2 linked regions of the Paraburkholderia fungorum genome follow. Each later gene encodes a partner of the first gene's protein in a complex. Links are inferred from orthologs where the notes say so. Each region holds a gene or a part of one and is shown in the gene's direction. Other genes may lie near its edges.

What was found.
Region 2: the proteins of BLS41_RS08840 (region 1) and BLS41_RS06210 are in contact, whole or in part, in a cryo-EM structure (PDB 9GE8), measured with the Escherichia coli proteins. The link is inferred for Paraburkholderia fungorum from one-to-one orthologs.

The regions. Positions count from the first base shown.
Region 1 is NZ_FNKP01000001.1:1,995,989-2,004,530, forward strand. What follows is about bases 1-2,937. They hold BLS41_RS08840 (ABC transporter ATP-binding protein), read left to right. Parts: upstream 1-1,094; coding sequence 1,095-1,781; downstream 1,782-2,937. Other genes in these bases: BLS41_RS08830 (hypothetical protein), read right to left, coding at 1-272; BLS41_RS08835 (arylesterase), read right to left, coding at 392-1,096; pgi (glucose-6-phosphate isomerase), read right to left, coding at 1,897-2,937. Outside these bases: more of pgi, read right to left, coding at 2,938-3,519; BLS41_RS08850 (bifunctional ADP-dependent NAD(P)H-hydrate dehydratase/NAD(P)H-hydrate epimerase), read right to left, coding at 3,818-5,407; BLS41_RS08855 (hypothetical protein), read left to right, coding at 5,406-5,744; BLS41_RS08860 (FAD-dependent oxidoreductase), read right to left, coding at 5,679-6,977; purL (phosphoribosylformylglycinamidine synthase), read left to right, coding at 7,281-8,542.
Region 2 is NZ_FNKP01000001.1:1,404,534-1,413,332, forward strand. What follows is about bases 1,948-5,141. They hold BLS41_RS06210 (ABC transporter permease), read left to right. Parts: upstream 1,948-2,347; coding sequence 2,348-4,936; downstream 4,937-5,141. Other genes in these bases: BLS41_RS06205 (DUF4126 domain-containing protein), read left to right, coding at 1,948-2,351; BLS41_RS06215 (group II truncated hemoglobin), read left to right, coding at 5,039-5,141. Also shown: BLS41_RS06190 (DUF4118 domain-containing protein), read left to right, coding at 1-274; two-component system response regulator KdpE, read left to right, coding at 267-965; quaternary ammonium compound efflux SMR transporter SugE, read left to right, coding at 1,129-1,449; more of BLS41_RS06205, read left to right, coding at 1,740-1,947; more of BLS41_RS06215, read left to right, coding at 5,142-5,452; BLS41_RS06220 (DUF924 family protein), read left to right, coding at 5,445-6,113; BLS41_RS06225 (ArnT family glycosyltransferase), read right to left, coding at 6,161-8,170; BLS41_RS06230 (SDR family oxidoreductase), read right to left, coding at 8,437-8,799.

The DNA.
Region 1 (8,542 bases):
GTGCCCGGGCCGCTGTAGGACGGACGCACCACAGCTGCAGCGCCGTTAGGCGGTTGCTGACCCGGCACATACACGTCCATGGCCTGGTCGTTGGCCAGGGTATTTTGCGTGACAACCTGCTGTTGCGAACCGTCGGCCCATTTCTGCGCGATGCAGGTGGCCACGGCCTTCGGCGGTTGCTGGCTTTGTCCGACGGATTGAACGCCAGCAGGCGGTTGAGCGGCGCAGGCAGAAATTGCCACGGTCAAAGCGATTAACGGTAGGTATTTCACGTTATCTCCTCGGAAGTCGCTCTAGCGAAACGAGCGGGGTGACACGGGATAGGAAAGTGTCAGAACAAACTTGCCGATCCGCGTTCCCAAAGTTCTGGAAACAAGTTGTTAGCAGCTTTTCAGTGCGACGAACTTGTACGAAGGAGTGGCTTTACTGCAGGCCACACGTTGTTGAGTAGCACTGGCTGTGCCTGCTGGGTCGGGTGCATCTGATCGGCCTGGAACATGTCCGGTTTGTCGGCGATGCCGGCGAGCAGGAACGGCACTAACGGCACGCGCAATTCCTTCGACAGATCGCCATACAGGCCGTGGAACTTTTGCGTGTAGTCGGGGCCGTAATTGGGCGGGACGTACATGCCCACCAGCACGACCTTTGCATGTCCCTGTTGAGCCTGCTCGATGATCGTGCGCAGGTTGTCTTCGGTGGTGGAAAGCGGCACGCCTCGCAATGCGTCGTTGGCGCCGAGTTCGACGATCACGATGCTCGGCTTCAGGCGTTGCATGAGCGCCGGCAAGCGGGCCCGTCCGCCGCTGGTGGTGTCGCCGCTGATGCTGGCATTGGCGACGCTATAATCGATTCGCTCGTCGGACAGACGCTGGCGCATCAGCGCAACCCAGCCAGTGTCGCGAGGCAGGCCGTATTCGGCGGAGATGCTGTCGCCGAGTACGACGATCACCGGCCGGGCAGGTTCGGGCGCATTGGCGGCCTGGGCCGCGAAGGGCATCGAAAAAAGGGCGGCGGCCATCACGGTCGAGCCGAATGCTGTAGACAGCGCTGCGGCGCGCGGGGCTATGGCGAGCACTTTCAACCTACGCTTCACCATGCTAAACAAAACTGATCCAGTCATTGAAGTGCGGGGTTTGTGCAAGAAGGTTAAGGATGCAGCGGGCGAACTGACGATTCTCGACGATATCGATCTTGCTATCGATGCCGGCAGCAGTGTGGCAATCGTCGGTGCATCCGGGTCGGGCAAGTCTACGCTGCTTGGCTTGCTCGCGGGATTGGACAGCGCGAGTTCGGGCTCGGTTCGGTTGCTGGGCCGGGAACTCGGCGAACTCGACGAAGACGGGCGGGCTGCGTTGCGCAGCGGATCGGTCGGCTTCGTGTTCCAGTCGTTCCAACTGATGCCGCACCTGACCGCGCTCGAGAACGTCACGTTGCCGCTCGAGTTGCAAGGCGGCGTCGGCACGCGCGAGGCGGCGCAACGGGCGCGTGGTCTGCTGGAGCAGGTCGGCCTTGGGCAGCGTACCGGGCACTATCCGAAGTTGCTGTCCGGTGGCGAACAGCAGCGTGTGGCGTTGGCGCGGGCCTTCGTCACGCATCCGGCTATCCTGTTCGCCGACGAACCCACCGGCAGTCTCGATGCCGCGACCGGTCACGCTGTGATCGATCTGATGTTCGAGATGAATCGCGCGAACGGCGCCACGCTGATTCTCGTTACGCATGACATCGAACTGGCGCGTCGTTGCGACAAGACGGTGACGATCGAAGCGGGGCGGCTGGCCTGATCCAGCGCTATCGACAAAAGTCGTTGCTATAAAAAAAGCGGGCCACGAAGGCCCGCTTTTTCATTTCCGCTATTCATTCCTGCTAGAAGCAGCGGGATTCAACCCGAAGCATCGCTCATTTCTTCAACGCGGCCCGCGCGCGCGCGATCAGCGCCGAGGTCGACGAGTCATGCTTCTTCTCGTCCACGCTTGCGGCGGTCAGATCGGCCTCCACCACCTTGCCGAGAATCTTGCCGAGTTCGACGCCCCATTGATCGAACGGGTTGATGTTCCACACCGACGCCTGCACCAGCACCTTGTGTTCGTACAACGCGATCAACGCGCCGAGCGAACGCGCAGTGAGCGCATCGAGTATCAGCGTGGCGGTCGGCCGGTTGCCCGGGAAGGTCAGATGCGGCGCGAGTTCCGGCTTGTCCGGGCCCGCCACTTTCTTCGCTTCTTCAAGCGTGCGGCCGAGCATCAACGCCTCGCTTTGCGCGAAGCAGTTAGCCAGCAGCTTCGGATGATGGCTCGCCAGCGGATGCTCCGGCGTCAGCACAGCAACGAAGTCGATCGGGACGATGGTCGGCCCTTGATGCAGCATCTGGAAGAACGCATGCTGGCCGTTCGTGCCAGGCTCGCCCCACGTCACCGCCGACGTCGGATAGTCGACGAACGCGCCGTCGAGCCGTGCCGACTTGCCGTTGCTCTCCATCTCCAGCTGTTGCAGATACGACGGCAGGAAATGCAGCGCTTCCGAATACGGCGCGACCAGGTAGCTTTGCGAGCCGAAGAAGTTGCGATACCAGATGCCGATCATGCCGAGCAGCACCGGCAAATTCTTTTCGAGCGGCGCATCGCGGAAATGCTGATCCATCTCGTTCGCGCCGGCGAGCAGTTCATCGAACTGCTGCGGGCCGACCGCGATCATGATCGACAGACCGACCGCCGACCACAGCGAATAGCGGCCGCCGACCCAGTCCCACATCTCGAACACGTTCTCTTTCGCGATGCCGAACTTGACCACTTCCGCCGGGTTCGCCGACACGCCGACGAAATGCTTCGCCAGTGCGCTTTCCGGGCAGCCCTTTTCGACGAACCAGTCGCGCAGCGAGCGCGCGTTGGTCATCGTTTCGAGCGTCGTGAAGGTCTTGGACACGATGATCGCGAGCGTTTCCTCGGGATCGATCTGCTGCATCACGTTGTACAGGTCGGCGCCGTCGACGTTCGACACGAAGTGCGTGGTGATCTCCGGCGTAGCCAGATGATGCAGCGCGTGCACGACCATCTTCGGCCCGAGATCCGAGCCGCCGATGCCGATGTTCACCACGTAGCGAATCCGCTTGCCGGTGTAGCCGGTCCATGCGCCGCTGCGCACCTGGTCGGCGAACGCGGCCATCTTCGCGCGTTCGGCCTTGATCTCGGCGTGGAACGGCGCTTTCGGATCGGTCGCGCGCAACGCGGTATGCAGCGCGGCGCGGCCTTCGGTCGGGTTGACGACCTCGCCCGCGAACATCGCGTCGCGGCGTTTTTCGACGCCGGCTTCGCGCGCGAGTTGCACGAGCAGCTTCAGGGTTTCATCGGTGATACGGTGCTTCGAGAAATCGGCCGCGAGTCCGCCGCCCGCGAACGCGAAGCGCTCGGCACGGGTAGGGGCGGGGTCGTTCTCGGGGGCGAACCAGTCGCGCATGTGCGCATCGCGAATCTTCTCGTAATGCGTTTGCAGCGAGGACCAGGAGGGGAGCGAGTTCTGGGTCATAGCGTCCGTCTAACCAGGGGGCACGAAGAAAGGCCGCGCGTGAAGCGCTGCCGAGGATGATGCAACGATGCTGTTAGAACGATGCCGCGCAGCCGGGTTCGCGACGCGGGCGGCAGTGAAGTTTCAACCGGCTCTTGACGAGCCGCAGAGCCTTCGGGCTCCGGTTGAAACTTCGCTGCTGCCCGCGATCGACCCGACACGCGGCGCAGTTGTCCAGTATAGCGGCGATGCGTGACAGCCTGCATGGGTTTGGGCATCGCGCGCAAAAGTTGGGACGACGGTGCGCGTCAGGCCGGCGTTATGCGGCCGTCGGCGGATAGAACATACGGTTCAGCAGGGTGCGCACCATCGGTGCGAGTTCGCCTGCTGTCAGGCCGGCCGGCCCATGGCCTTGCGCGGTGAGGGTGTCGGCGGCGAGGCCGTGCAGGAACACGCCCGCGAGAGCCGCCTCGTAGCGTGGCAAATGTTGCGCGAGCAATGCGCCGATGATCCCGCCGAGCACGTCGCCGGTGCCGCCCGTGGCGAGCGCCGCGTTGCCGGTCGGGTTGATCGCGAGGCGGCCGTCCGGCGCCGCGACGATCGTGCCTGTCCCTTTCAGAACCACGACGCTCGCAAAGCGCGCGGCCAGCGCGCGGGCCGCGCCGACGCGGTCGCGCTGCACGGCGGCGGCGTCGCTGCCGAGCAGGCGCGCGGCTTCGAGCGGATGCGGCGTCAGGATGCAAGGGTCGCCTTGCACGCCGCGCGCGGTCACTTCGTCGGCCAGAGCGGGATCTTTGGCGATCAGGTTCAGTGCATCGGCATCGAACAGTTTGGGCACGTCGAGCGGCAGCACGTCGTGCATGACGCGCGTCGCGCGCTCGCGGTGCCCCATGCCGCAGCCGACCGCCAGCGCATCCATCGAATCGAGCGGCAGATCGTCGATGGGATGCAGCATCAGTTCGGGATGCGGCGGATCGTAAGGCGGAGCGCCGTCGCCCAGCAGCGCGACGTGCACTTTGCCCGCGCCGGTGTAGAGCGCCGCGCGCGACGCGAGGATCGGCGCGCCGCACATCCCCGTATCGCCGCCGACCACCGCGAGGCTGCCGAACGTGCCCTTGTTGGTCGCGAAATCGCGCGGCGGCAGGAACGCGCTGAAAAGCTCGGGCGCGTTCAATTGCACGACCGTGCGCGCGCCAATGTCGACGCCGATCGGCGCGACAGTCACCTGGCCGGCGAGGTCGCGCCCCTGCGCGGTGAACAGACCCGGCTTCGCGCCGATGAAGGTGATCGTGTGAGTCGCGCAGACCGCGACGCCGTCGCCATTGCCGACGACCGTGCCGGTGTCGCTGTCGAGTCCGCTTGGAACGTCGAGCGCGAGAACGCCGCCTTTTCTGGGCCGCGCTTTTGCCCGCTGCGACAACTGCCGCGCGACATTCGCGAACACGCCTTCGAGCGGACGCGTCAGGCCGATGCCGAACATGCCGTCCACGAGCCAGCGGAAGCCGTCCAGCGATGCAGGCGGTTCCGGTGTGATCGGCACGCCCGCGGCGCGGGCCGTGTCGAGTGCCCAGCGGGCGTCGTCCGGTTTCACGTCGACGGGCATACACAACTCGACGGCGATTCCCACCTTGTGCAATTCGGCCGCGAGAATCAACGCGTCGCCGCCGTTATTGCCGGGGCCGGCGATCAGCCACACGCGCTGCTTCGATTTTTCGACCGACGTGTCGCGGGTGATCTGCTCATGCAGAAAGCTCGCCGCCGATTGCCCGGCGCGGCCCATCAGCGTGTGCGGGGGCAGTGCGGCTTGAGCTTGCGATTCGGCGATCCGCAGATCCGTCAGCGTCAGCAGGGGCAGCGCCCGATGATGCGGGTTGATGAGGGTAGGCGGCGTGTGTTCGGCGTCTGTCATGGCGGACCTGGCGTTTCGCGTGCTCGTTGCAGCACGCGCAAGCAAAGGAAATCGCTATGTTAGTGCCGATGCGGGCGCGATGCGCGGCTCTTTCCGGCCCGCGTTGGTACGTGCGCGCCATTTGCAGCGGGAATTGCGGGAGCGGTCGTCGCGTGTGCTCGCAAACAGACGCGACCGGACGCAAAAGAACGCAACCGGCGATCATGAAAACCTTGTGGTTCTCATGATCGCCAATACGTTTTCAAGTGGATTTGATGCAGAAGCGACAGGCTTATTGAAACCGTTCTGCCCGCAGTGCGGCCAGCGTATCGGCCGGCAAATCGGACGTCTGGCCTGAAATCAGATCGGCGACCAGCTTGCCCGCTCCGCAAGCGAGGCCCCAGCCCGCCGGACCATGTCCGACATTGACGAACAGACGCGGATGCAGCGCATTGCCGATCACCGGCAAGCCATCCGGCGACAGCAGCTTGACGCCTTCCCACGGCAGCGCCGCCGAAATCCGCGCGGCGCCCGGAATCCAGTCATGCGTGGCCTGGCCGAGCAGCGCCAGCGCTTCTTTCGTGACTGCTTCGCCCAACGGCTTGTCGATCTGGCCGGCGCTTTGCAGCACCGCACCGCCCGCAATCCGCAACCGGTGATTCATCCGGCTGATGCCGATCCGCTTCACTGCGTCGACGATCGCCACATGCGGCGCGCATTCCTCGTGCGCGATCGGCGCGACCAGCGTATGCAGCCGCAGCGGATGCAGCGGCAGCTTCAAACCCAGCGGTTCGAGCAACGACAGGCTGCCATGACCGGCCGCCACGACAACCGCGTCGGCGTGAATCACGTCGACTTCGCGTGAACGGGCGTCCGAACCTGGACGCGGCGCCAGTTCCACCGACGCGCGTTGTCCTTCGAGACGGATCGCCGACACTTCGCAGCCGAGCATGAATTGCACGCCGCCTTGCGCGTCGAGCGTCTGCTTGATGAGTTTGGCGAACAGCGGGCAGTTGGCCGTGCGGTCCTGGTCGAACAGCACGCCGCCGGCGAACTCCGGTTCGGTGCGCACCGAATGCTCGAACGCCGCGCATTCGGCCGGCGTCAGCACGTGATGCGGGACTTCGTACTGGCGCAGCAATTCGAGCGCGGCTTGAGTCTGCTCCCATTCCTGCTGCGAGCGCACCAGATAAAGCACGCCGTTCGACTGTTCGAATTCGAGACCGAAGCGCGATTCGACATCGATCAACGCGTCGCGCGACGCTTCGATCAGCGGACGCAGCAGGCCGAACTGGCGGCTGAACGCGTCCGGTTCCTGCAGCGCGGACAATTGCTTGACGAACTGACGCGCCTGCCCATTGAAGCCGACCTTGCTGATCACGCCGTTGCGGGCGTTCTGGCGGCTCGCCATGAAGGTCGGGCCGAACCAGACGTCGAGCGGCGTGGGCAGGACCGTGCCGCCGTGGCCATAGGTGGCGCCCTGCGCGACGGTGGCGTGGCGCTCGACGACGCAGACCCGGTGACCGGCCGCGCGCAGGTGATAAGCGGTGGCGGCGCCTGCAATTCCGCCGCCAATGACGATGACATCCATGTTCTGATTCGAGTTGCCGGCGGGACGCCGAAGTGGCGTATCCGTTCTGGCGTGACATGCGGCGCTGCCTGGCATGAGCCGGGCTGCTTGCGCCGATCTGGTGAAAGGCCGAATGATAGCAGTCAAACGCAAGGCGCGGCCACGCGGGCGGCGCATCGACGCAGCATCGGCGGATGGACCGAAACCGCACCGTCAGGCCCGCTGGAAGCCTGTTCCCGGGGTATAATCCCGGACTTCCTTTCCGCCTCACGTCGCCTGTATGTTCGAGTCTGCGGCATCGCAGAGCGACGCAACGTCAAGTCCATGGCCCACTTCTCGTGTTTCCCCGGCGCTTCGGCCCTCTCCGATTTCCGTCAAACCCGCCTGCTCGACACGCTCACGCGCATCGATCCGAACATTACGGGCGTGCGCGGTCAATTCCTGCACTTCGTCAACGCTCAAACCCCGCTCTCCGCTGAAGACAACGCGAAGATCGAAGCGCTGATGCACTACGGCGATCCGCTCGAAGAAAGTAAAGAGCGCGGTTCGGTCGAAACTTTCCTCGTGGTGCCGCGTTTCGGCACGGTGTCGCCGTGGGCCAGCAAGGCAACCGACATCGCCCATCTGTGCAACCTCACGCAGGTGCGCCGCATCGAGCGCGGCGTCGAATACACGGTCACGCTGAAAAGCGGGCTGCTGGGCGGCAAGAAGGCGTTGTCGGACGAAGCGCGCGCGGCAGTCGCCGCCGCGCTGCACGACCGCATGACCGAAAGCGTCGCGCCGTCGCGCGAGCACGCGCTGCATCTGTTCGACGAACTGCCGGCCAAGCCGCTGCAAACCGTCGACGTGCTCGGCAACGGCCGTGGCGCGCTGGAAGCGGCGAACACCGAACTGGGCCTCGCGCTCGCGGACGACGAAATCGACTATCTGGTCGATGCGTTCACGAAGCTCGGCCGCAATCCGACCGACGTCGAACTGATGATGTTCGCGCAGGCCAACAGCGAGCACTGCCGCCACAAGATTTTCAACGCCGACTGGACCATCGACGGCGAGAAGCAGGACATCTCGCTGTTCAACATGATCCGCAATACCGAGAAGCTGAATCCGCAAGGCACGATCGTCGCGTATTCGGACAACTCGGCGATCATGGCGGGGGGCATGGCCGAGCGCTGGTTCCCGCGCACGCCGGAGCAACTTGGTGCGAGCGAATTGCCGGAGCACTATCGCCGCAACGTCGAGCTGACGCACACGTTGATGAAGGTCGAAACGCACAATCACCCGACCGCGATCTCGCCGTTCCCGGGCGCCGCAACCGGTGCGGGCGGTGAAATCCGCGACGAAGGCGCGACCGGCCGCGGCGCGCGTCCGAAGGCGGGTCTCGCGGGCTTCACGGTGTCGAATCTGGAATTGCCCGACGGCGTCGAAGCATGGGAAAACGCGCGCGACGCTGCACAGCCGCTCGCCCATCGCAATCCGGACGACAAGTTCGAAGCGTATGGCCGTCCCGACCGCATCGCGTCGCCGTTGCAGATCATGATCGACGGCCCGCTCGGCGGCGCCGCGTTCAACAACGAATTCGGCCGGCC
Region 2 (8,799 bases), 590 kb from region 1 along the record:
GATCTGCCGCGCGATCGTCGAAGCGCACGGCGGTACAATCGGCGCGCTCAACCGGATCGCCGCGGATGGCCGCGTGGAAGGCGCGCGCTTCTGGTTCACGCTGCCGGTCGACACGCCGCCCGATGCACCAGAGCCGCTGGAAGACGAAGCGATTGAACCGCTGGTTCATGCTGAACTGGGCGCCGTGATGCGCACCGATGCCGATGTCGCGCAACCTGCGGCTTCCAGCCACACCTCACCCCACAACCCGCTTTCCAAGCCTACCCATGAGTGACCCGAGCATCACGGTCGTCCTGATCGAAGACGAAAAGCAGATTCGCCGCTTCGTGCGCACGGCGCTGGAAGGCGAGGGCATCGTCGTGCACGACGCCGAAACCGGCAAGCAGGGTCTCGTCGAAGCCGCGACGCGCAAGCCCGACCTGGTTATCGTCGATCTCGGCCTGCCTGACACCGACGGCCTCGACGTGATCCGCGAATTGCGGGGCTGGAGCGAGTTGCCGGTGATCGTGCTGTCGGCGCGGACCCAGGAAAGCGAAAAAGTCGCCGCACTCGATGCCGGTGCGGACGACTATCTGACCAAACCGTTTGGCGTCTCCGAGTTGCTGGCGCGAATCCGCGCGCATATGCGCCGGCGCAACCAGGGCGGCGCGAACGAATCGCCGCAGGTGCATTTCGGCGCGGTCACGGTCGACCTCGCTTTGAGGCAAGTGACGCGCGACGGCGCGGCGATCCATCTGACGCCGATCGAATACCGGCTGCTTGCGACGCTCGTGCGTCATGCGGGCCGCGTGCTGACGCACCGACAGTTGTTGCGCGACGTGTGGGGGCCGTCGCATGTCGAGAGTTCTCACTATCTGCGCATTTACATGGCGCATCTGCGCGGCAAGCTGGAGCGCGATCCGGCGCAACCGGAGCATATCGTCACGGAGACGGGAGTCGGTTACCGGCTGGTGGGCGCGGCTTAATGGCGTTTAACGGCGCTTCAACACCGATTTAACCGCTGCGATATAGCGGATTCCCGCGCCAATTCAGCACACATTTCATTTTGATATAATTACGTTTCGTAAGGACGACCTTACGCATCTGTCACAAACGGGGACGGCCCCATTTTCATTCTGGAGCGGTCTCATGTCCTGGTTTCTGCTGCTGATTGCCGGTTTGCTCGAAGTCGCGTGGGCGGCCGGCCTCAAAACTTCCGAAGGTTTCACCCGCTTGTGGCCGTCCGTGTTCACGGTCGTGACCGCGCTCTGCAGCTTCGCGCTGCTCGCCGTCGCGATGCGCCAGTTGCCGCTCGGCACGGCCTACGCCGTGTGGACGGGGATCGGCGCGGTCGGCGCGTTCATCTTCGGTATCGTGATGATGGGCGAGGCGTTGACGGTCGCGCGGGTCGCTAGCGCGGCGCTGATCGTGATCGGTCTGATCGGATTGAAGCTGTCGTCGGGACACTAGGTTTTAGTATTTGCCTGATCAGGCAAATCGATTAATCCCAGGAAAATACAACTGGCATGCCAATCGGTATGTCGGTTGTATGCCGATTTAACCGCGCTACTTGAAGCCACCAATTAATTACTCGCTGCGGCCGGTGAATTAACGTGGCTATAATGAGATGGAATACATCTGACGTTGCCCGCGGCCACTTTGGCGCGGCCGGCTTGGCGCGGGTCTGACGACTTCGACGCGGGCTTTATCCGACCCGCCCGTCGAAGCGCCCGGCACGCACAGCGCGCCTGGAGGCGGCCATGCTTGAATCACTTTCGCTCGCTGCGGGTCTCTCATGGGGCAGCGGCCTGCGCCTCTATCTGACGGTCCTGCTGGCCGGCGTGTTCGAACGCCTCGGCCTCATCCATCTTCCCGATACGCTGTCCGCGCTGTCGTCGCCGTGGGTGATCGGCGTGGCGGCGGTGCTGACCGTCACCGAATTTCTCGCCGATAAAATTCCCGCGTTCGATTCGTTATGGGATGCGGTTCATACGTTCATTCGCATTCCGGCGGGCGCGGTGCTGGCCGCCGGTGCGCTCGGTCACGCCGATCCGGCTCTGCTGACGGTTGCCGCGCTCGCGGGCGGTACGCTGGCGGGCACCGCGCATCTGGCGAAAGCGGGCACGCGCGCGCTGATCAATCTGTCGCCGGAACCGGTGTCGAATGTCGTGACATCGACCGCTGAAGACGGTCTCGTGGTTGGCGGCATGCTGCTGGCGCTGTTCGTGCCGCTGATCTTTCTGGTTTTGATGGTGGGCTTCCTGATGCTGGCCGGCTGGGCGTTGCCCCGGCTCTGGCGCGGCGTGCAGGGCGGTTTTCGCGGCATGGCGACCCATATGGTGTCGCGTTTTGCCAGGAGCAGGCACGATTGAGCGATACGGTACGGGGTTCCACGGCGCGCGCTAACGCGGGGTCGAAAGCGGCGCGTCGTTTTGGCGGCATGGATCTGTTGCGCCAGGCTATCCGCATGACGGCGCGCGACTGGCGCGCGGGCGAGTTGACGATGCTGCTGCTGGCGCTGGTGCTGGCCGTCGCGGCTTTGTCGAGTGTCGGCTTTCTGGCCGACCGCTTGCATCAGGGGCTGGAGCGCGACGCGCGGCGCATGATCGGCGCCGATTTCATCGTCCGGGGGGATCATCCTGTCGATCCCGTGTTCGCCGGACAAGCCAAAGCGCTGGGCCTGAACACGGCCAGTACGGCGATCTTTCCCAGCATGATCAACTCGACCGGCGCGCAGCCGGTGTCGCGGCTGGCCGCGGTGAAGGCGGTGTCGGACGGCTATCCGCTGCGCGGCGCACTGCGGATTACGTCCGCGCCCGGTTCGGCGGATCATCCCGCGCAATCGATTCCGTCGCCCGGCACCGTGTGGGTCGACCAGGCGTTGCTCGACGCGTTGAAACTGCATGTCGGCGATCCGGTGAAGGTCGGCAATCGCAGCTTCACGATCGGCGCGGTGATTACGCGCGAACTCGATCGCGGCTTTTCGTTTGTCAACTTTTCGCCGCGTCTGATGCTGCGCGCCGACGAAGTCCAGTCGACCGGGCTGATCACGTTCGGCAGCCGCGTGACTTACCGGCTGCTGGTGGCGGGCACGGATGAATCAGTGGCGCGTTTCGCGCAGTTCGCGCACGACAAGGTGGACGGCGGCAAGATGCGCGGCGTCGCGCTCGAATCGTTGCAGGACGGCCAGCCGCAAGTGCGTCAGACGCTCGATCGCGCGAGTCATTTCCTCACGCTCGTGTCGTTGCTGACCGCGCTGCTGGCGGCGGTCGCGATCGCGATGGCCGCGCATCGGTATATGCGCCGTCATCTCGACGGATGTGCGGCGATGCGCTGTCTCGGCGTCAGCCAGGCGGCGCTGCGCTCGCTGTTCACGCTGGAATTCGTCGGGCTCGGTTTGATCGGCGGCGCGCTGGGTGTGGCGCTCGGTTTCCTCGGCCATCTCGCGTTGCTGACCTGGCTTGGTTCGCTGATCGACGTCGCGCTGCCTTACCCGACTGCATGGCCCGCGCTCGAAGGCATCGCCGCCGGCCTCGTGCTGCTGCTCGGCTTCGCTTTGCCGCCGCTGTTGCCGCTCACGCGTGTGCCGCCGGTGCGCGTGCTGCGTCGTGAGTGGGGCGAAGCGGGGCGCACCGCATGGGCCGCGTACGCGCTCGGCATCGTGCTGTTCGCTGCGCTGCTGGTCGTCGCGGCGGGTGAGTTGAAGCTCGGCGGAATCGTCGCGGGCGGCTTTGCGGGCGGGCTGCTGGTGTTCGCGTGCGTCGCGCGGCTGGCGCTGTGGGGCGCGGCGCGTTTCGTGCGCAGCGAGCGCGTGAATGCGGGAATCGGCTGGCGTTACGCGCTGGCGTCGCTCGAACGGCGCAGCAGTGCCAGCGCGTTGCAGATCACCGCGCTCGGCATCGGCCTGATGTGTCTGCTGCTGATCGCGATGACGCGCGACGACCTGGTCGCGGGCTGGCGCAAATCGACGCCGCCCGATGCGCCGAATGAATTCATCATCGACATTCAGCCGGATCAGCGTGACGCGGTTACGCATTTTCTCGACGCGCACGGCGTGCCCGGCACGGTGCTCGCGCCGATGGTGCGCGGGCGTTTGACAGCGATCAACGGCAAGCCGGTCAATCCCGATTCGTTCAAGGGCGACGACGCGAAGCGTCTGGTGGACCGCGAATTCAATCTGTCGTACACGACGGAATTGCCCGACGACAACCGGATCGCGGGCGGAACCTGGTACGGCGATACAAGCACGCCGCAGATTTCGATCGAGCAGGGGCTCGCGAAGCTGATCAACGTGAAGCCCGGCGACACGCTGCGCTTCGACGTGACCGGCATGCAGATCGACGCGCCCGTGACGAGTGTGCGCAAGCTCGACTGGGGCTCGTTCAGGGTCAACTTTTTCGTGCTGATGCCGCCCGCCGCGTTGAAGGATTTTCCGGCGACGTTCATCACGAGTTTTCATCTGCCGCCGGAAAAGCAGTCGACCATCGACGGCCTGATCGCCGCTTATCCGAATCTCACGGCCATCGACACCGGTCCTATCCTCGCGCAGATTCAGCGCGTGTTGCAGCAGGTGATCGGCGCGGTGCAGTTCCTGTTCGCGTTCACGCTCGCGGCGGGCGTGCTGGTGCTGTACGCGGCGCTGGCCGGCACGCGCGATGAGCGTATGCGAGAATCCGCGCTGCTGCGGGCGTTGGGCGCGTCGCACCGGCAGATCCGGGCGGTGCAGATTGCCGAGTTCGTCGCGGTCGGCGCGCTGGCCGGTTTGATGGCGGCGGTCGGTGCGCAGATTATCGGCTGGGTGCTGGCGACGCGCGTGTTCGAGTTTTATCTGAGCTTCGATCCGTGGATGCTGCCGGTTGGGATTGCGGCCGGCGTCGCGTGCGCGGGTGTCGGCGGGTGGATGAGCTTGCGGCATGTGCTGGCGCGGCCCGCGTTGCAGTCGTTGCGGGATGCGTGATACGTGACGGGTTTGACGGGATGCGCGAAGGCTGCTGGTCAGCTCGCATGACGCGGTTGCGTAGATTTTCTTTCTGGTTGTTTTTAGGTTGACGAGCAGGTTATGAGCGATTTGAACGACGAAGTGACCACGGCAAAGCCGACGGCCTTCGATCTGGTGGGCGGCGAGGCGCGCGTGCGCGAACTGGTCGACCGTTTTTACGACCTGATGGATCTGGAAGCGGATTTCGCCGGAATTCGCGCGTTGCATCCTGAATCGCTCGACGGTTCGCGCGACAAATTCTTCTGGTTTCTGTGCGGCTGGATGGGTGGGCCGGATCACTACATCAGCCGGTTTGGTCATCCGCGATTGCGCGCGCGGCATATGCCGTTTCCGATTGCTTCGAGCGAGCGCGATCAGTGGCTCAGGTGCATGGCGTGGGCGATGGAAGACATCGGTCTCGACGAGTCGCTGCGAGAACGTCTGCTGGCCTCGTTCTTCGAAACCGCCGACTGGATGCGCAATCGCAATGGCTGAACCGGAGCCGGAGTCGGGCGATGCGTGTCATGGGATGTCGGCGGATTATGCCGCGCTCGCCCCGGACGCCCGCGCGGTTCTGGATTGCTGGTTCGGCGAGCCGGGTTCGCCGGGCTTCGGCGAAGAGCGCAAGCTCTGGTTTTCGCGCAATAACGCGTTCGATGCGATGTTGCGGGAGCGCTTTGGTGCGCTGATCGACGTGGCGAACGAGGTGGAAAGCGTCCCGACGAAAGCCTCGACGCTCGACCACTGGCAAGCCACACCACTCGGTGCATTGGCGCTGATCATCGTGCTGGATCAATTCTCGCGAAACTGTCACCGCAATACGCCGCGCGCGTTCGCAGCCGATCACCGTGCATTGCAGGTCGCGCAACGGCTGATCGCGAGCGGCGGCGACCGGTTATTGCCCAGCGCGCACCATCGTGCGTTTGCTTATCTGCCGTTCGAACACGACGAAACGTTGGGCAGCCAGCACGAATCGCTGCGATTGTTCAGGCAGCTGGAAGCGGAGCCGGGCGGCAAATCGTACTACCGGTTCGCCGAGCGGCACGCGGCGGTCATCGAACGCTTTGGACGTTTTCCACATCGGAATGCAGTGCTTGGGCGGGTATCGACCGATGAAGAGATCGCTTTTTTGCGCAAGCCCGGATCGTCGTTCTAGCGTTGCCCGCATGATCCGTTAAAACGGATCGATTCTCTGCGTTCCGATTAATCGTTGCCCGTGTCCGTCGTGCTGTCCGGCGTACGCACGAACACCCGCAATAGCTCGTCAGTGTCGCCAGGACGCGCGCCGGACCAGAAAAGACGCCACTCGCCTGCCGGTGCCTTTGTCGTGCCACGGTGGCTTTCCACGATCAGCCAGGTACAGGCGGTACTGCGAGTATCCGCAGTCGGCTGATGCTCGATGCCGGTGTAGTAGTAAAGCATCGGCGCTTCGGATTCGCCCAGGCCGGAACTGGCCATACAGTCGCCGTCGTTCCATTCAATATCGGTTTTCGCGGCCAATTCCCTGAACACCGAGCGATAGCTCTTCGCATAATCAAGCCAGGGCAACAGCAGCGTGCTGACCAGCCCCCACGCCAGCATCGCGCCTGCGCACCAGCTCAACGCGCCGCGCCATTTGCCCGCGAATCTGAAAACCGGCAGGAGCCACAGCCAGCCGAACGTCATCAGCAACGCGGCGGCGAGCAGGCCGGGTCTGACCGGCGACACCCAATCCAGCGGCAACCAGCGGCCGAGCAGATGCAGCGGCGCATGCGTATTCGCCGGACTGCTGACGATCGACCAGATGATCCACGCGAGCGCGGCCACGCTGCCGAAGAACACACGGCTCGTCATGTCCCAGGTCGTGTGCAGACGCTGTGGCAGTCGCTCGATACCTTCCGTGGCCAGCAGCGCAAGCGGCGCGATAAACGGCAGGATGTAGAGTTCGCGCACTGTCGCCGAGCTTTGCAGCACGGCGAAACCGATGCCCGCGAAGATCGCCGGCAACGCCACGCGCGGATCGCGCCAGCGCCGCCACGCTCCACCAGCCAATGCAGCCAGCGCGAGCGGTACCACCGGGAAACCGACGCTCAGCACAGTGCGCAACACGAACAGACGGCTCTCGTTTTCCGACCCGAGTTCGGCGACCGAAAAGCCGAAGAAGCGTCCGACGTTGTTGTCCCACAGCCAGACTTTGAAGAGCGTCTCCGAGCGCAGATAGAAGCAGACCGGCCAGATCAGCGCGAGCGGCGCGCAGACCAGCGCGGCGACACCGAGCGCTCCGGCAAAGCTACGGCTGCGGCAAGCCGGATACAACGCGATCACGGCGACAGTGGTCGCGCCGAACACGAGCGGCGCGAACAGACCCTTGGCGAGCAGCGACACGCCCACGCCTGCGCCGAACATCGTGGCGGCACTGAGGAGCGCGTGGCGTCGTCTGAATGGGGCAGGGAAAGCGCGTGTGGCGTCCGCGTTCGCGGTGTCGTGCAGATGCACGAGCACCAGCTCGAATAGTCCGCAGAAGCCGAGCGCGGCACCGGCCATCAGCGCGACGTCGGTCATCATGTCGTGCGCGTGTTTGACGACGACGAGCGTTCCGCCGAACAGCGCGAGCGTGCCGATCACCCGCAGGTCGAACCAGCTCGACGCGGCCACCGCGCGGCGGGCGACGCGTGCCGTGTAGTAGACGGCAAGGCCGGCGAACAGCGCACTCGCTAGACGTGCCGCATCGTGTAACGGCAGGTAGCGGCCGAACATCCACGCGAGGCCGGCGGCGACCCAATCGTAGAGCGGCGGTTTTTCGACGAACGGTTGACCCGCGTTGGTCGGCACGACCAGGTCGCCGGTATCGAGCATGTGCTGGACGATGCCGAACGTGTACGTCTCATCCTGTTTCCATGGCTCGTGGCCCAGCGTGCCGGGCAACAGCCACGCGCACAGGACCGCCAGCACGACGAACCACTTCAACGGACGCCATGTTGCGAGTGCGCGCCAGCGGCGCGCGCCTCGCCTATCCGAATCGGCTGGGGTGGCTGGCGCGGCGGGAGCGGGGGAAGGAGCCGGCGCAGGTGCCATCGCCGCCGTGTAAGCGCCGATGTTGTCCGTGCCCTGGCCGGCTTTCGGCGCAGGAAGGCCGTGCGCTGCGTCGTGCGTATTGCCGGCAGTGACTGCCTGTGCGGATGGGGTTGCCGCAGCGTGGCTTGCTAGCCACGGCGCGGACGGCTTTTCTTGCATGGAAGACATCTCTGATTTCTGTGCGCGGCGGCATGAGCCGCATACTTTGTTCTGATCTTTTATCGCGAGCGATCCGCCCTGATTCGCCGCGATTGTAGCCTCCAATTATTACCGTTGATTACATAAAATGCGCCGTATATCGACGCTATAGGCGTGCGCACGCACGCTCCTCGTCAGATAGACGGGAAATCGTAGTGCGGAGCGGGGAATGCGCGGCGGCTGGCCGCGCGAAAGAACTGTTGCGGAGTGGTGTGTGAGGGGTGTGCCTAGCGCCCACCCGCGACGTCGAGTATTGCGCCCGTGACGTACGAAGCCGCATCGCTCAGCAGCCACACAATCGACTGCGCGACTTCATCTGCGCTGCCGGGGCGGCCCAGCGGCGTCGATGCGCCAAGCTGCGCCGCGCGATCCGGCTTGCCGCCGCTCGCGTGAATTTCCGTGTCGATCAGCCCGGGACGCACCGCATTCACGCGCACGCCGCGTGGTCCGAGTTCTTTGGCGAGTCCGAGCGTCATCGTGTCGATTGCGCCTTTTGAACCGGCGTAGTCGACGTATTCGTTCGGCGAGCCCAACCGCGCTGCCGCCGACGACACATTGACGATCACGCCACCCGCACCGCCACGATCCGT